Regions from separate parts of the Pseudomonas sp. GW821-FHT10C09 genome, predicted to be linked through region 4. Evidence: predicted binding sites of a transcription regulator. Region 4 holds the regulator's gene; each other region holds the start of a gene.
The links. The regulator FliA, encoded in region 4, starts transcription of late flagellar genes. The targets are predictions, from matches to a motif close to CTAAAGTTTNNNNNNNNNNNGCCGNTAA.

Region 1 (4,213 bases), on a different contig from region 4:
CAGGAAGGTGTAACGGGCATCAAGAAAAAACTGAATGCTCAATGAATGCCAGGCAGAACATCCCCCTTTCGAGGTGTGGCCTTGTCACCGACAAGGCCACACTTCTATTACCCGCTCAAAAGGCTCAGAACAGCTTGCGGCCTTTGTTCGCGGCAATGCGCATACGCAAGGCGTTGAGCTTGATGAAGCCAGCCGCATCGGCCTGGTTGTAAGCGCCGCCGTCTTCTTCGAAAGTCGCGATGTTGGCATCGAACAACGATTCGTCAGACTTGCGACCGGTCACGATCACGTTGCCCTTGTACAGCTTCAGGCGAACAACGCCGTTCACGTGGGCCTGGGACGCATCGATCATCTGTTGCAGCATCAGACGCTCAGGGCTCCACCAGTAACCGGTGTAGATCAGGCTTGCGTACTTGGGCATCAACTCGTCTTTGAGGTGAGCCACTTCGCGGTCCAGGGTGATCGATTCGATCGCACGGTGAGCGCGCAGCATGATGGTGCCGCCAGGAGTTTCGTAGCAGCCACGGGACTTCATGCCCACGTAACGGTTTTCGACGATGTCGAGACGGCCGATACCGTGTTCACCACCGATACGGTTCAGGGTCGCCAGCACGGTGGCCGGGGTCATTTCGACGCCGTCCAGTGCAACGATGTCGCCGTTACGGTAGGTCAGTTCCAGGTATTGCGGCTTGTCTGGAGCGTTCTCCGGGGAGACGGTCCATTTCCACATGTCTTCTTCGTGCTCGGTCCAGGTGTCTTCCAGCACGCCGCCTTCATAGGAGATGTGCAGCAGGTTGGCATCCATCGAGTACGGGGATTTTTTCTTGCCGTGACGCTCGATCGGGATGTTGTGCTTTTCAGCGTAATCCATCAGCTTTTCACGGGACAGCAGGTCCCACTCGCGCCACGGAGCAATCACTTTCACACCTGGCTTCAAGGCGTACGCGCCCAGTTCGAAACGAACCTGGTCGTTGCCCTTGCCGGTGGCGCCGTGGGAAATGGCGTCAGCGCCGGTTTCGTTGGCGATTTCGATCAGGCGTTTGGCGATCAACGGACGAGCGATGGAAGTACCCAGCAGGTACTCGCCTTCGTAAACGGTGTTGGCGCGGAACATCGGGAAAACGAAATCACGCACGAATTCTTCGCGCAAGTCGTCGATGTAGATCTCTTTGACGCCCATGGCCTGTGCCTTGGCGCGCGCAGGTTCGACCTCTTCGCCCTGACCCAGGTCAGCGGTGAAGGTCACCACTTCACAGTTATAAGTATCCTGCAGCCACTTGAGGATCACCGAAGTGTCCAGGCCGCCGGAATACGCCAGAACGACCTTGTTTACGTCCGCCATGCCATCACTCCACGGGGTTCTACGGAAAGCCGTGAAGTCTACCGGTCATACGAAATAATTTACAGTGGCGCGACAGCTTATGACGACGAAGCGACAGAATCTGTCGAGAGCGCGACGATGACCGGCAAGTCAGGAAGTGGCTGCTGCATTACCAGAAGCGACTTGAGGCGCGACTTTCTCGGTCGGCGCAACGCGTTCCAGACGCACGGCAACCCGGCGATTCTTCGCACGGTTGACGGCGTTGGTGTTGGGCGCCACAGGGTAACGCTCACCGTGGAAGCGCATGGTGATCTGCGATTCCTGAATGCCGTTGGCCTTGAAGTAATCCATCACCGCCAATGCGCGGCGGCGCGACAGTTCACGGTTGGCCAGGCGATTGCCGCTGTTGTCGGAGTGCCCGTCGAGCTCGATGTGATTGACCGACGGATCGGCCTTCATGAACTCCAGCATCACTTGCAACTGCGCCTTGGCGTGCGCATCAAGATCGATGCCTTCAGCACCCGTGAAGGTGATCTCGGACTGTTTGACCTGTTCGAAATTCTTCGGCAGCAGTTTCGCCACGCAGCTTTGGTAATCGTTGAATGCCTTGCTGAACTTGACCGGCAACAGTCGCACTTCCGACACCCGGCCATCACCGGAGGCATGCCGGATCACCGGACTGCGGCCATCGATCAAGCCACTGATCAGGCGCCCGGCCTGCGCTTGCGAGCTGTTGAACAGCACATTACCGCTGCCCAGGCGTACCGAGCCCAGATTGATGTCGCCACGCCCCGGTTGCCACGGCGCGGCGGCTGCCAGCAAGGTTGCCGAACCGCCACCGATCATCGCGTTGTAGGTATTCAGGCGAAATATCGCCTGCTCACCGGCACGGCGCACGAATTCACCCGAGCCGAAATCGGTGATCGGCTGAGTCAGGCGGCATTCGAACTTGTCACCTTCGACCGTCCACTCGATGCTCTCCAGACGCGTCTGGAAAGTGAGCGCCATCGCAGGAAGGCTGGCAAACACACTGAGCAAGGCTAAATAACGCTGGCGCACGGGAGGCTCCACTGGCTTCTACAACAAAAAGACCGACACACGCATGTTTCCGGCATACCTGATTCATATCGGTAGGTTCCTGCAAAACTTGATAGCGAGTGCCTGCAAGAGTCTTTTCCGGTAGCATTCCCTTGAGTTTGACCCGCCTGGAATCCCCTCATGCCCGACCGCCTGACCCTGCTGCGTCCCGACGACTGGCACATTCATCTTCGCGATGGTGCCGTGTTGACCAATACCGTTGCGGATGTTGCGCGCACCTTTGGTCGCGCCATCATCATGCCCAACCTGGTACCTCCGGTGCGTAACGCCGCTGAAGCCGACGGCTATCGCCAGCGAATCCTCGCTGCACGCCCGGCCGGCAGTCGCTTCGAACCGTTGATGGTGCTTTACCTGACCGACCGCACCCAGCCCGAAGAAATTCGCGAGGCCAAGGCCAGCGGTTTCGTGTACGCCGCCAAGCTGTACCCTGCCGGCGCGACCACCAACTCGGATTCTGGCGTAACCAGCATCGACAAGATCTTCCCTGCGCTAGAGGCCATGGCCGACGTCGGGATGCCTCTGCTGATTCACGGTGAAGTCACTCGTGGCGATGTCGACGTGTTCGACCGCGAAAAATTTTTCATCGATGAGCACATGCGCCGTGTGGTCGAGCGTTTCCCGACGCTCAAAGTGGTGTTTGAACACATCACCACCGCCGATGCCGTGCAGTTCGTCAACGAGGCTTCGGCCAACGTCGGCGCCACCATCACCGCGCATCACCTGCTGTACAACCGCAACCACATGCTGGTGGGCGGGATTCGGCCGCACTTCTATTGCCTGCCGATTCTCAAGCGCAATACGCACCAGGAAGCCCTGCTCGACGCCGCCACCAGCGGCAGCGAAAAATTCTTCCTGGGCACCGACTCGGCCCCCCACGCCCAGCACGCCAAAGAAGCCGCGTGTGGCTGCGCCGGTTGCTACACCGCGTATGCGGCCATCGAGATGTACGCCGAAGCGTTCGAACAACGCAACGCGCTGGACAAGCTCGAAGCCTTCGCCAGCCTCAACGGCCCACGCTTCTATGGCCTGCCAGCGAACACCGACCGCATTACCCTGGTCCGCGATGAGTGGACCGCCCCAACCAGCCTGCCATTTGGCGAGTTGACCGTTATCCCGCTGCGCGCCGGTGAAAAACTGCGCTGGCGCCTGCTGGAGGAACACGCGTGAGTGAAGACCATTTCGACGACGAACAGGACGGTCAAGGCGGTGGAGGCGGTCCTCGTCATCCAATGGCTGCCAGGTTTCGTGGCTACCTGCCGGTCGTCGTCGACGTAGAAACCGGTGGTTTCAACTCGGCCACCGACGCCCTGCTGGAAATTGCTGCAACCACCATCGCCATGGACGAGAAAGGGTTTGTGTACCCCGATCACACCTACTTCTTCCGTGTAGAGCCTTTTGAAGGCGCGAACATCGAAGCAGCGGCGCTGGAGTTCACCGGGATCAAACTCGATCACCCGCTGCGCATGGCAGTGAGTGAAGAAGCGGCGCTGACCGATATTTTCCGCGGCATCCGCAAGGCTCTGAAAGCCAACGGCTGCAAACGGGCGATTCTGGTCGGCCACAACAGCAGCTTCGACCTGGGCTTCCTCAACGCTGCGGTCGCACGCCTGGACATGAAACGTAACCCGTTTCATCCGTTCTCCAGCTTCGACACCGCGACCCTTGCCGGCCTGGCTTACGGTCAGACTGTACTGGCCAAGGCCTGTCAGGCGGCGGATATCGACTTCGACGGTCGCGAGGCCCACTCGGCTCGTTATGACACCGAGAAGACCGCGGAGCTGTTCTGCGGCATCG
Region 2 (4,213 bases), on a different contig from region 4:
TAAACCATGACCGCGCCATGGCAGCCGTTGCTCGATTGGTGGTTCGGAACTTCCGGATCAGCGAAAGAAACAGCGGCCGCCAAGGGCAAGTTATGGTTCGGCAAGCGCGACAGCCAGGACCTCGAAGCGCAAACGCGTTTCGGGGACTGGGTCGAGCAGGCACTGGCCGGCGGATTGACTGACTGGGCGCAACGCCCTGAAGGTTGGCTGGCTCTGGTGCTGCTGCTCGATCAACTCCCGCGAATGATCTATCGCGACACTCCCAAATCCTTTTCCGGCGACTTCAGGGCTCAGGCACTGGTGGCGCAAGGCATTGCTGCGGATTTTGATCAGCAGTTGCTGCCGATTCAGCGTGTGTTCATCTATCTGGTGTTCGAGCACAGCGAAAACCTCGCAGTGCAGAATGAAGGCGTCTCGCGCTACATCGAATTGGTGGCGCAACAACCAGAGATCGATCGGGCGCTGTTCAGCGATTACCTGGATTATGCCGAGCGGCATCGGGACGTGATTGCGCGGTTTGGACGGTTTCCGCATCGCAATGCGGTGTCGGGAAGGGAGTCGACGGCTGAGGAGTTGGCGTTTCTTTCGAAGCCCGGGTCCAGGTTCTAGAGTTTCATTACGGCTGATGCCGTCTTCGCGAGCAGGCTCGCTCCCACATTGGATTTGTGAACGACACAAATCAAATGTGGGAGCGAGCCTGCTCGCGAAGGGGCCCTGAAAAGCAACTTAGATCCGGAAGCTGCCAACCAGCTGCTTCAACCGCGCCGCCTGCTGCTCAAGATCCGCACACGCACGCAAGGTCGACTGCAAGTTCTCCACCCCTTCCTGGTTCAAGGTGTTGATCTCGGTGATGTCGACGTTGATCGACTCCACCACAGCGGTCTGCTCTTCCGTCGCCGTCGCCACCGACTGGTTCATCCCGTCGATTTCACCAATGCGCTGCGTCACGCTACCCAGGCGCTCACCGGCCTGGTTGGCGATGCCGACGCTGCTTTCGCTCTGGCGCTGGCTGTCGGTCATGGTGATGACCGCTTCACGGGCGCCGACTTGCAGCTCCTCGATCATCTTCTGCACTTGCTGCGCCGAATCCTGAGTGCGGTGGGCGAGGTTGCGCACCTCGTCCGCCACCACGGCAAAACCACGACCGGCTTCACCGGCACGGGCCGCTTCGATGGCCGCGTTCAGGGCCAGCAAGTTGGTTTGCTGGGAGATGCTGGTGATCACTTCCAGAATCTGCCCGATGTTCACGGTGTTGCTGTTGAGCGTTTCGATGTTGCCGCACGAATCGCTGATCTTCGCCGACAGCTGCTGCATCGCCGCGATGGTTTTATCCACCACTTGCTGACCGTCTTCAGCCAGGGCCCGGGCATCGCTGGAGTGTTGCGAGGCGAGGGCGGCGTTCTGGGCGATTTCCTGGGCGGCGGCGCCCAGTTGGTTGATCGCTGCAGCCACGCTGCTGGTGCGCGAAGCTTGCTGGTCGGAGTTGAACATCGAAGAGTTGGAAGCCGCCACCACACGTAGGGCCACTTCGTTGACCTGGCCGGTGGCCGAGGACACTTCGCGAATCGAGGTGTGAATACGCTCTACAAAACGGTTGAACGAGGTGCCCAGTGCGCCGAATTCGTCCTGGCCGTGGATGGTCAGGCGTTTGGTCAGGTCACCTTCACCTTCGGCGATGTCATGCATCGCGCGGCCCATGGTCAGCAGCGGCTGCATCAGGAAGCTGATCAGCATGCCCAGCAACGCGATGATGATCACCACGGCGATGACCATGGCGATGATCGCCGAGGTGCGGAATTCACTGAGCATCGAGAACGCGGTGTCCTGATCCAGCACCAGTGCCACGTACCAGTCCGCCGACGGCACGCCGTTGACGTGGGTAAAGGAGATGAACTGGGTCTTGCCGTCGAACTCGACTTCTTTCAGGCCCGGGCTGACTTTCGGCGCGCCGTTCGGATAGGCGTCGGCCAGTCCTTTGAGCACCAGTTTGCTGTCCGGGTGGATCAGGATCTTGCCGTCGGCGCTGACGATAAACGCATGGCCGTGGCCGCCGAAGTTCAGCGAGTTGATGATCGCGCTGACGCTGGACAAGTCGATGTCCGCACCGGCAACGCCGATCATCTGGCCCTGATTCTTCACGGGCGTGGCGACGGTGATCACCAGTTTGCCCGAAGACGCGGCGATGTACGGTTCGGTGACGATGGTCTGTTGCGCGCTGTTGGCGGCCTTGTACCAGCCACGGGCGCGAGGATCGTAGTCGGCAGCCCGATTGCCGGCCGGGATCGAGAACATCACACCGTCAGTGCCGCCGAAATAGCTCAGCTGGAAGTTGCTGGTGTAGGCCGGCAGGTCGATGGCGCGTTTCAGGCTGGCGGGTGCGCTGCCATCCACGGCGATCTGCTGGGATAACGATTGCAGCAACTGGATACGGCTTTCCAGCCAGGTCTGGATGTTGCTGGTGGTCAGGCTGCCGAGTTCCTGCATCGAGGATTCGGTACTGCTGCGCAGGGTCTGGCGCTGGCGGTAGTCGTTGAACAGGATAAAGCAGGCGAACGCGACGGCGACCACGAGGGCGGCTGCCAGCAAGATCTTGTGGCTGAATTTCATGTTTCTGGTCATTAAGTGCACTACCGCGGAGGGGCTGATCAGCGAGGGGCGTCAATTCGCCACAGTCGAGGGCTTTACGCTGCTTCTATGTCGACTGGCCAGCGCCAAAGATTAGGCACCTTTGTGCAAAAACTGACGAATGACGCAATGGCGCAAGAAAGTGGCTGATTTTTCGAAAAAAGGCAGACGAGTGGCCTGATAAATAGCGTCGCGGTCGGGGAACCAGATGGGGGTTTTCTCTTCTAAGCTTCAGCTTGGCAGCCATGCCATTCCCCTTCGCTCCAGGAGTTTCACCATGTCGTTGCGATCTCTCGCCTTGCTCTCGTTCTGCGTGTTGTTGGCCGCATGCAGCAAGGTCAATCAGGAAAACTACTCGAAACTGTCGACCGGCATGCCTAAGGCCGAGGTCGAAACGTTGTTGGGTAAACCTGCTGATTGCTCGGGCGCGCTCGGCATGTCCAGCTGCACCTGGGGCGACAAAAACAGCTTTATCAGCGTGCAGTACGCCGGTGACAAAGTATTGATGTTTTCCGGCCAAGGCCTGAAGTAAACCGGGGCGTTGCGCCCACGGGAGAAAAACAATGAAGCGGTTATTACTCGTACTTTTTGCCGGCCTGGTATTGGCTGGCTGCGCCACTTCTGGCCATGATTCGTTGGCGCCAAAAACTGTCAACAGCGTCAACCTCAAGCGTTATCAGGGGACCTGGTACGAGTTGGCTCGCCTGCCGATGTACTTCCAGCGCGACTGCGCGCAGTCCGAAGCCCATTACAGCCTCAAGCCTGACGGCAACATGGCGGTGTTGAACCGCTGCCTGACGCCGCAGTGGCAGTGGGAAGAGGTCAAGGGCACGGCTTATCCACAGGTGTCGGGTAAATTCGACAAGCTGTGGGTCGAGTTCGATACCTGGTTTTCTCGTCTGCTGCCCGGTACGGCGAAGGGCGAATACTGGGTGTTGTACGTCAGCGATGACTACAAGACGGCCATTGTGGGTGACCCGAGTCGCAAGTACCTGTGGCTGCTGTCGCGGACTCCGAAGGTCAATGGCGTAGTGCGAGAGGAATTGCTGAGCAAGGCGCGTCAGCAGGGTTACGACACCACGCGGCTTATCTGGCGTGCGACGGATACGCAGATGGCCAAGACCTCGAACTGACGGTTAGCGCATAGCAAGTGTGGGAGCGAGCCTGCTCGCGAAGGCGGACTGTCAGTCAACATCTCTGTTGAATCTGATGGCCCCTTCGCGAGCAGGCTCGCTCCCACAGTTGTTTGGGGTTAGCCCAGGAGGTCGCGCAGGACTTGGGTGAACGCGCGATTGCTTTCTTCTTCCGCGGCATGACGCCCGTCACGCACGACCCACTGGCCATTGACCAGCACATCGCGAACCTGACGATCACCACCGGCAAACAACCAACGATTCAGAATCCCGTCGCCACTGGCCGTCGCCAGGTACGGATCGTTACCGTCCAGCACCAGCCAATCCGCACGCTTACCGACTTCCAATGCGCCAATCGGCTGACCCAGCGCCTGAGCGCCGCCATCCAGTGCTGCGTCGTACAGTGTGCGACCGACCATCGGCTGCTCCGCGCCATACAAACGATTACGCCGCTG
Region 3 (4,213 bases), on a different contig from region 4:
GTCCCGCTTGCCGTCACTTACGCGAATATCAGATTGCACGACGTGGTGATAGTGACCGCCAGAAACGGCGACAACTACTTTGAGTACGAATACACCGTGGTTCAAAAGGATCTAGTCGGGGGGGCGTTCAACATCCTTCTGCCGATAGCCTTTTTCATGGGGGCCGGTAATGGTAACGCTGTCGGGATTTCTTATACGGTATATGACCAGCTGGAGAACCCTACCCAGAATTCACTGCCATCGCCGTCCCTCTCGATCAAGGTCGACCTGACGCCCAAAGTGGAACTTCCGACCGCTCCTTTTGTACCGGGGCTGGAAGGCAAAGTGATCATTCCGATCAAATACACCACGGGTTTCGTGGTCCGGGTGGATTGGGCCAAAGGCTTCAAACCCGGCGATAAAGCCAAACTGGTGGTGAAGGGCGGGGCCGCGGGAGCAGGGACACCGGTATTCACCTTTGTCGCGCTCAATTCCAACTTCCGCGCGAACTTCCAGCTGACTACGGCGTTCATCCTGGCCAACGCGGGTCGGGAGGTGGTGTTCACGTGGATCCTGTTGAGTGGTGGCGTGGAGACGGAGTCCGAGCCGTTGACCCTGACCATCGAGAGCGTCAACGTGACGGATCCGAACTTTCCGAAGCCGGAAATTGTTGAGGCCTATGGGACGAACGCCGTGGATCTGCGGGCGTTTACCGATGATGCACACATCGTTTGTGCGCCTTGGCCGCTTATCGGGCTGCTGCAGAAAATCTGGGTACATGTGTTGGGTACCGGCAAAGATGGCAATCCCAAGACCGTCGCGATTGCAGTGGGCAAAACCTTGACGCCGGAACAGGTCCAGAAGGGGCTCGAGTATGTATTGCTTCGCAAAGACCTGGAGTTGTTCGCGCCGGGTAAAGAGTTGAGGGTTCGGCTGCAAGTGGACTTCTACCCCAATGAAGTCGACGGCACAAAAAAGACCTTTACGTTGGCACGCTACACACTGGTCACGGCGGGAATGAAAGCCACGCTGGAGTTTCTCAATGCGCCTTATCGCATTGCGCCAATGGGGCACTTGACTGGTATTAAGCTCAAGTTGGTGGACGAAAATGGAGAGTTCATCAAAGAAAAATCGGTGTATGTGACTATTCCGAGCAATTTCAAATACCCGGACGGCACTACCGGGCGACGTGAGTTTAAGACCGGTTTGTTTGGTGTGTTGGAAATCCTGGGCGTGACGGGGGCGGATGCACCTGGTACGACTTACATCATCAAGGCGGAATATGATGGCAATGTCGTGACCGCGAAGCTGGATGTTACAAGTCGAGGGAAAACTGGTGAGATGGATTTTGGTTTTACCACAAACGGTATCGCTCCAGCTTGGCAATTCGGTAGTGTTGCAATTAGTCCGGATGGTACGAAAATTTTAGTGAGTAAACCGCACCCAAGTAATGGCTTTTTGGCAGTCATTGATGCCGCAACCCTGCAGATGGTAGGTGCGCGAATAGAAAATTTAGGCATGAATTACTTTGCGATTGCTCCTGATAGTGACCAGGTCTTTATGAGCAGCTCTTATGGTTATTATCATTCAGCTATGAGCTTGTCGTCAGGAGAGCAAGCCCGGATTGAGACGACTGGTTTTAATTCTGGGGAATGTGTTTTTAACCTAGAGGGTACCCATGCATATACTCTTTTCACGCACGGGATGACGAAAACAGACATTGCGCTCAAGCGTGATAAGAGTACAGGATTGCCGGAAGCTAATTTAATTGTCATGGCTCCTGATGGTAAAACCATATTTACTTTTCGTACTTATGGTTCAGAATTATTCAGTATTTCTACAAGCAGCGACTCATTAATTAAGCGAGCAAAGCTGCCCTGGCATGCACACTCACTAGCAATAAGCCCGGATGGAAAGCACATTTACGCTAATGATTATAATGCACAAAAGATAATGGTCATTGACTCCACAAGTCTGCTCGTAATCCACACTGTCGACGTTATTCAGCCGGGCGTGATTACTTTGAGTCCGGACGGTCGACTGCTCTATTTTTCCAGTGAGGGATCCAAAGTGAAAGCTCTTGATACTGTGAACCGCAAGGAGGTCAAGACTTTTGTTGTTGCAGGCGATCCATGCAGCCTGACGCTCAGCCTTGATAGTTCCCGCCTGCTTGTCGTTTATAAAAACAAATCGATTATCACCGTTATTCAAGTCGAGTAATTCTGGAGGCAGGTATAAGGAAAGCTGGAGTGAAGGATCTTTTAAGTAGGTCCGTCCATTCCCGTTAAACCCCGCCATCGTTCTTCGCGAGCAGGCTGGCTCCCACATTGGACCGCGTCCATCCGGACAATCCGGTCCCCGTGGGAGCCGGGCTTGCCCGCGAAGGCGTCTTCAGACACCCCCCATCCCCAGCGACCAATCCAGCAGAAGCCCTCCCGCCTGGGCCTACTTTCCGTCTTATAAATGAAACACCCTCGGCTATACTCCGCAGCACTTGAACCACCCCGAGGACTGACTGTGAAGAACTGGACGTTGCGCCAACGCATTTTGGCGAGTTTTGCGGTGATCATCGCCATCATGCTGTTGATGGTTGTCGTCTCGTATTCACGGCTGTTGAAGATCGAAGCCAGTGAAGAAAGCGTTCGCGATGATGCGCTTCCGGGGGTGTATTTCAGCTCGATGATTCGCAGCGCCTGGGTCGACAGTTTCCTCCAGACCCAGGAAATGCTCGGCCTCAAGGAAGGTCAGGGCATCAGTGCCGAAGACGCCGCCGATTTCAAGGCGTTCGAGGCGCGACTGATGGAGCAGATCAATAACTATCGCAGCACGGTGACCACGGAGGAGGACAAGGTCGAAATCGCCGCCTTCGAAAAACTGCATGAGGATTTCCAGAAGATCCTGATGAAGGTGCTCGACCTGCATAAAAGCAATCAGGAAGCTGACGCGATCAAGCTGTTCAACGAACAGCTGACCCCGGCTTGGACCGCCGGCCGGATGAAACTCAATGACATCATCCGCGAAAACAAAGCCGTGGCCGACAACGATATCGCCGCCATCGATGACGCGGTGCTGACGGCAAAAATAAGCATGGGCATTTCCCTGCTCGTGGCGGTATTGGCCGCCGGTTTCTGTGGCTTGCTGCTGATGCGCGCGATCATGGCGCCGATGAACCGGATCGTGAAAATCCTCGAAATCATGCGCACCGGCGACCTCAGCGGTCGTTTGAACCTGGAGCGCAAGGACGAATTCGGCGCCGTGGAAACCGGCTTCAACGACATGATGACCGAGCTGACATCCCTGGTGTCTCAGGCCCAGCGCTCATCGGTGCAAGTCACCACTTCGGTCACCGAGATCGCTGCCACGTCCAAGCAACAACAAGCCACCGCCACCGAAACCGCCGCCACCACCACGGAAATCGGCGCGACCTCCCGTGAGATCGCCGCGACGTCCCGTGATCTGGTGCGCACCATGACTGAAGTGTCCACCGCTGCCGATCAGGCCTCGGTACTCGCCGGTTCCGGGCAGCAAGGCTTGGCGCGCATGGAAGACACCATGCACTCGGTGATGGGCGCGGCCGATCTGGTCAACGCCAAACTGGCGATTCTCAACGAGAAGGCCGGCAATATTAACCAGGTGGTGGTGACCATCGTCAAAGTTGCCGACCAGACCAATTTGCTGTCGCTGAACGCTGCCATCGAGGCCGAGAAAGCCGGCGAGTACGGGCGCGGTTTTGCTGTGGTTGCCACCGAAGTGCGGCGTCTGGCGGACCAGACGGCAGTCGCCACCTACGACATCGAGCAGATGGTGCGCGAGATCCAGTCGGCGGTATCGGCCGGGGTCATGGGCATGGACAAATTCTCGGAAGAAGTGCGCCGTGGCATGTCCGAAGTGCAGCAGGTCGGCGAGCAGTTGTCGCAGATCATCCATCAGGTTCAGGCGCTGGCGCCGCGGGTGTTGATGGTCAACGAAGGCATGCAGGCCCAAGCCACCGGCGCCGAACAGATCAACCACGCGCTGGTGCAGTTGGGTGATGCCAGCAGCCAGACCGTCGAGTCGTTGCGCCAGGCCAGTTTTGCCATCGACGAACTGAGCCAGGTGGCTGTAGGCCTGCGCAGTGGCGTTTCGCGATTCAAAGTCTGATGAACGAACTCGCGGCCAAACGCGGGGCCGGGGTGCCGGTCAAGCAATCGTTGTACCTGGTGTTTCGCATCGGCGGCGAGCGCTTTGCCTTGCA
Region 4 (4,213 bases):
GGAAACCGCGAAAAATTGCATTGAGCAAGTCCGCATCATCCGGTCGGCTTTCCAGCTCGACCAGTTGTTCGGACAGTTGCTCTAGAATCTCGCCGGCCTCAACCAGGAAATCCTGAAGGATCTCTTCATCGGCGCCGAAGCTCATTAAGGGGGTGCTCCTACAGGTCTAAAAACCTAAAAAACCTAGAATGCTGAAACGCTAAAATCCCAGGCTGGATAGCAAATCGTCCACATCGTCCTGACCGGACACAACGTCTTCTCTTTTATCGGCATGAATCTGCGGACCTTCACCCTGAGAGAGATGTTTTTGTGGATCTTTTTCGGCGAGCATCGATTCACGGTCATGTTCGATACCCGCAAAGCGGTCTACCTGGCTGGCCATGAGGACGAGCTTGAGCAAATTGCTTTCAACTTCGGTGACCAACTGGGTCACGCGCTTGATCACCTGACCGGTGAGGTCCTGGTAATCCTGTGCCAGCAGGATGTCGTTGAGGTTGCTCGACACCGTGCGGTTGTCCTCGGTGCTGCGTGTCAGGAAACCGTCGACGCGGCGGGCCAGCTCACGGAACTCTTCAGCCCCGACTTCGCGGCGCATGAACCGGCTCCAGTCCGTGCTCAACGCCTGGGCTTCTTCGCTCAGGCTGTTGACCAGCGGCGTGGCGCTTTCCACCAGGTCCATGGTGCGGTTGGCCGCGGCCTCGGTCAGCTTGACCACATACCCCAGGCGCTCGGTGGCGTCCGTGATTTGCGACACTTCCTCGGCTTGCGGCATGTTCGGGTCAATCTGGAAATTGACGATCGCGCTGTGCAGCTCGCGAGTGAGCTTGCCCACTTCCTGATACAGGCCACGGTCACGGGTCTGATTGAGCTCATGGATCAGTTGCACAGCCTCGCCGAACCTGCCTTTTTCAAGGCTGGCGACCAGTTCGACGGCATGTTTTTTCAGGGTCGATTCAAAATCGCCCTGTGAAGATTCTTTATGCTCCATAGCTCCCCCGTGGCGCAGTGGATCAACCGATGCGTTCGAAAATCTTCTCGATTTTTTCTTTCAACGCCTGGGCCGTGAAGGGTTTGACCACATAGCCGTTTACGCCGGCCTGGGCCGCTTCGATGATCTGCTCGCGCTTGGCTTCAGCGGTCACCATCAGCACTGGCAGGTGCTTGAGCTTTTCATCGGCGCGCACGTGGCGCAGCAGATCGATACCGGTCATGCCAGGCATGTTCCAGTCCGTTACCAGAAAGTCGATGCTCCCGCTGTTGAGAACCGGAATGGCAGTAGTGCCATCGTCAGCCTCGACCGTGTTGGTGAACCCAAGGTCACGCAACAGGTTTTTTATGATCCGCCGCATCGTTGAGAAGTCATCAACGATGAGGATTTTCATGTTCTTGTCCAATTCGACCTCCAAGCAGTCTTAAACGCGCCCAGCACCTGGACGCGCCATTTCAATCAATTCGGCAATTCACTCGATGACTGTCTGGAGCACAACAGATCGCGACCGGTGCCGTTCAAATCCGCACCAGCCCCGTTCGCAGTGTCCCCACACTGCCTTCAGCGCGCTCGCCACTCCCCCAAACGCCCCCGCAAACGGGCCGCGCACTGGCTGTGTAACTGGCTGACCCGCGATTCGCTGACCCCCAGGACCTCACCGATTTCCTTGAGATTCAACTCTTCGTCGTAGTACAGCGCCAACACCAGTCGCTCGCGCTCCGGCAAATTGGCAATCGCGTCCGCCAGCGCCGCCTGGAAGCGTTCATCTTCCAGATCGCGTGACGGCTCGAGATGAGCACTCGCGCCATCCTCATGCAGCCCTTCGTGTTCGCCGTCCTGCAACAGATCGTCGAAACTGAATAAGCGGCTGCCCAGGGTGTCGTTCAAAATCCCGTAATAATCGTCGAGACTCAATTGGAGTTCGGCCGCAACCTCGTGATCTTTAGCGTCACGGCCGGTTTTAGCTTCAATAGAGCGAATTGCGTCACTGACCATACGGGTATTTCGGTGGACCGAGCGTGGCGCCCAGTCCCCCTTGCGTACTTCATCGAGCATGGCGCCGCGGATTCGTATGCCCGCGTACGTCTCGAAACTTGCGCCTTTGCTGGCGTCGTATTTGGTCGACACTTCAAGCAGGCCGATCATCCCGGCCTGGATCAGGTCTTCAACCTGGACACTGGCCGGCAGACGGGCCAGCAAGTGGTAAGCAATGCGTTTGACCAGTGGCGCGTAACGCTCGATCAGCTCGTACTGCGCGTCACGTGCCGACTTCTTGTAGAGGTTGTAGCCACTGGCTGTCATAGGACGGGTCCTGCGGTCTGTTGCACGAGGCGCTCGACGAAAAACTCAAGGTGCCCGCGCGGGTTGGCAGGCAGCGGCCAGGTATCAACTTTCTGCGCGATGGCCTTGAACGCCAGGGCGCACTTGGAACGCGGGAAGGCTTCATACACGGCACGTTGTTTCTGCACAGCCTTGCGCACGCTTTCGTCGTAAGGCACCGCGCCGACGTATTGCAAGGCCACGTCGAGAAAGCGGTCGGTGACCTTGGTCAACTTGGCGAACAGGTTGCGACCTTCTTGCGGGCTCTGGGCCATGTTGGCCAGGACGCGGAAGCGGTTCATGCCGTAATCGCGGTTAAGCAGTTTGATCAGCGCGTAGGCGTCGGTGATCGAGGTCGGCTCGTCGCAGACCACCAGCAAGACTTCCTGCGCTGCGCGAACAAAACTGACTACCGAGTCACCTATGCCCGCAGCGGTGTCGATCACCAATACGTCGAGGTTGTCGCCGATGTCGCTGAAGGCCTGGATCAGGCCGGCGTGTTGAGCCGGGCTCAAATGAACCATGCTCTGGGTGCCAGACGCGGCCGGAACGATTCGAATACCGCCCGGGCCCTGCAACAGAACGTCGCGCAGCTCGCAGCGGCCTTCGATCACGTCGGCCAGGGTACGTTTGGGTGTCAGTCCCAGCAGGACGTCAACGTTCGCCAGGCCCAGGTCAGCGTCCAACAGCATGACGCGACGGCCGAGCTCAGCCAGGGCCAGCGACAAATTCACTGACACGTTAGTCTTGCCGACGCCACCTTTGCCGCCGGTCACCGCGATCACCTGTACGGGATGCATGCTGCCCATGTTATTTCTTTACCTTGTCTTGCATAGACGGAGGCCACATTACTGGCTGCGCGTTCGCAAATGGAACAATGCATGGCAGACCATCGATGTAGGTACAAAAACTGTTCATTACTACCTTAGCCAACCTGCTTGGTCGGGCTGTGGTAAATATCAGCGAACATGTCAGCCATGGCTTCTTCGCTGGGTTCTTCCTGCATTTGTACGCTTACGGCGCGACTGACCAACTGATGACGGCGCGGCAGATGCAAATCATCCGGGATCCGCGGGCCATCGGTCAGGTACGCCACCGGCAATTCATGACTGATCGCCAGGCTCAGCACCTCGCCCAGACTTGCCGTTTCATCCAGTTTAGTCAGGATGCAGCCAGCGAGCCCGCAGCGTTTGTAACTATGATAAGCGGCTGTTAGAACCTGTTTTTGGCTGGTGGTTGCGAGCACCAGGTAATTTTTTGATTTGATGCCACGCCCGGCCAGGCTTTCGAGCTGCATGCGCAGGGCTGGATCGCTGGCCTGAAGGCCTGCGGTATCAATCAGCACCACGCGTTTGCGCAGCAGTGGCTCCAGCGCCTGAACCAGCGATTGGCCCGGATCGACGTGGGTCACCGACACATTGAGAATGCGCCCCAGCGTCTTGAGCTGCTCCTGGGCGCCAATGCGAAAGCTGTCCATGCTCACCAGCGCGATGTTCTGCGCGCCGTACTTGAGCACGTAACGGGCTGCGAGCTTGGCCAGGGTGGTGGTCTTGCCCATGCCGGCAGGACCAACCATGGCAATCACGCCGCCTTCTTCCAGCGGCTCGACTTCCGGGGTAGCAATCATCCGCGCCAGGTGCGCCAGCAACATGCGCCAGGCCTGACGGGGTTCATCGATATCACCGATCATCGCCAACAGATCGCGCGACAACGGGCCGGACAGGCCGATGCGTTGCAGGCGACGCCACAGGTTGGCCTGGGCCGGACGGCTACCTTGCAGCTGATTCCAGGCCAGCGAACCGAGCTGTACTTCCATCAGTTCGCGCAGGCTGTTGAGCTCGAAACGCATCGAGTCGAACGCACGTGGATCCACGCCGCCAGCAGCCGGTGCCGGAGCAGGCGCGG

Region 1: a site for FliA is predicted at 2,446-2,473, ahead of AC07N8_RS01825 (flagellar protein MotY). Genes of this name have one in related genera too.
Region 2: a site for FliA is predicted at 2,695-2,722, ahead of AC07N8_RS24735 (methyl-accepting chemotaxis protein). Genes of this name have one in related genera too.
Region 3: a site for FliA is predicted at 2,240-2,267, ahead of AC07N8_RS15480 (methyl-accepting chemotaxis protein). Genes of this name have one in related genera too.

What each region holds. Positions count from the first base shown of each region.
Region 1 is NZ_JBWKNG010000002.1:82,666-86,878, reverse strand. Features, by position in the region: gene AC07N8_RS01830 (argininosuccinate synthase) at 125-1,342, opposite strand; gene AC07N8_RS01825 (flagellar protein MotY) at 1,472-2,380, opposite strand; gene pyrC (dihydroorotase) at 2,540-3,586, shown strand; gene rnt (ribonuclease T) at 3,583-4,213, shown strand, end outside.
Region 2 is NZ_JBWKNG010000027.1:67,127-71,339, forward strand. Features, by position in the region: gene AC07N8_RS24725 (class 1 fructose-bisphosphatase) at 1-3, shown strand, start outside; gene AC07N8_RS24730 (DUF924 family protein) at 7-609, shown strand; gene AC07N8_RS24735 (methyl-accepting chemotaxis protein) at 727-2,619, opposite strand; gene AC07N8_RS24740 (hypothetical protein) at 2,903-3,157, shown strand; gene AC07N8_RS24745 (lipocalin family protein) at 3,189-3,758, shown strand; gene AC07N8_RS24750 (formimidoylglutamate deiminase) at 3,878-4,213, opposite strand, start outside.
Region 3 is NZ_JBWKNG010000013.1:141,251-145,463, forward strand. Features, by position in the region: gene AC07N8_RS15475 (YncE family protein) at 1-2,199, shown strand, start outside; gene AC07N8_RS15480 (methyl-accepting chemotaxis protein) at 2,497-4,119, shown strand; gene AC07N8_RS15485 (chemotaxis protein CheW) at 4,119-4,213, shown strand, end outside.
Region 4 is NZ_JBWKNG010000007.1:117,751-121,963, forward strand. Features, by position in the region: gene AC07N8_RS09000 (chemotaxis protein CheA) at 1-145, opposite strand, end outside; gene AC07N8_RS09005 (protein phosphatase CheZ) at 200-988, opposite strand; gene AC07N8_RS09010 (chemotaxis response regulator CheY) at 1,011-1,382, opposite strand; gene fliA (RNA polymerase sigma factor FliA) at 1,550-2,290, opposite strand; gene fleN (flagellar synthesis regulator FleN) at 2,287-3,117, opposite strand; gene flhF (flagellar biosynthesis GTPase FlhF) at 3,234-4,213, opposite strand, start outside.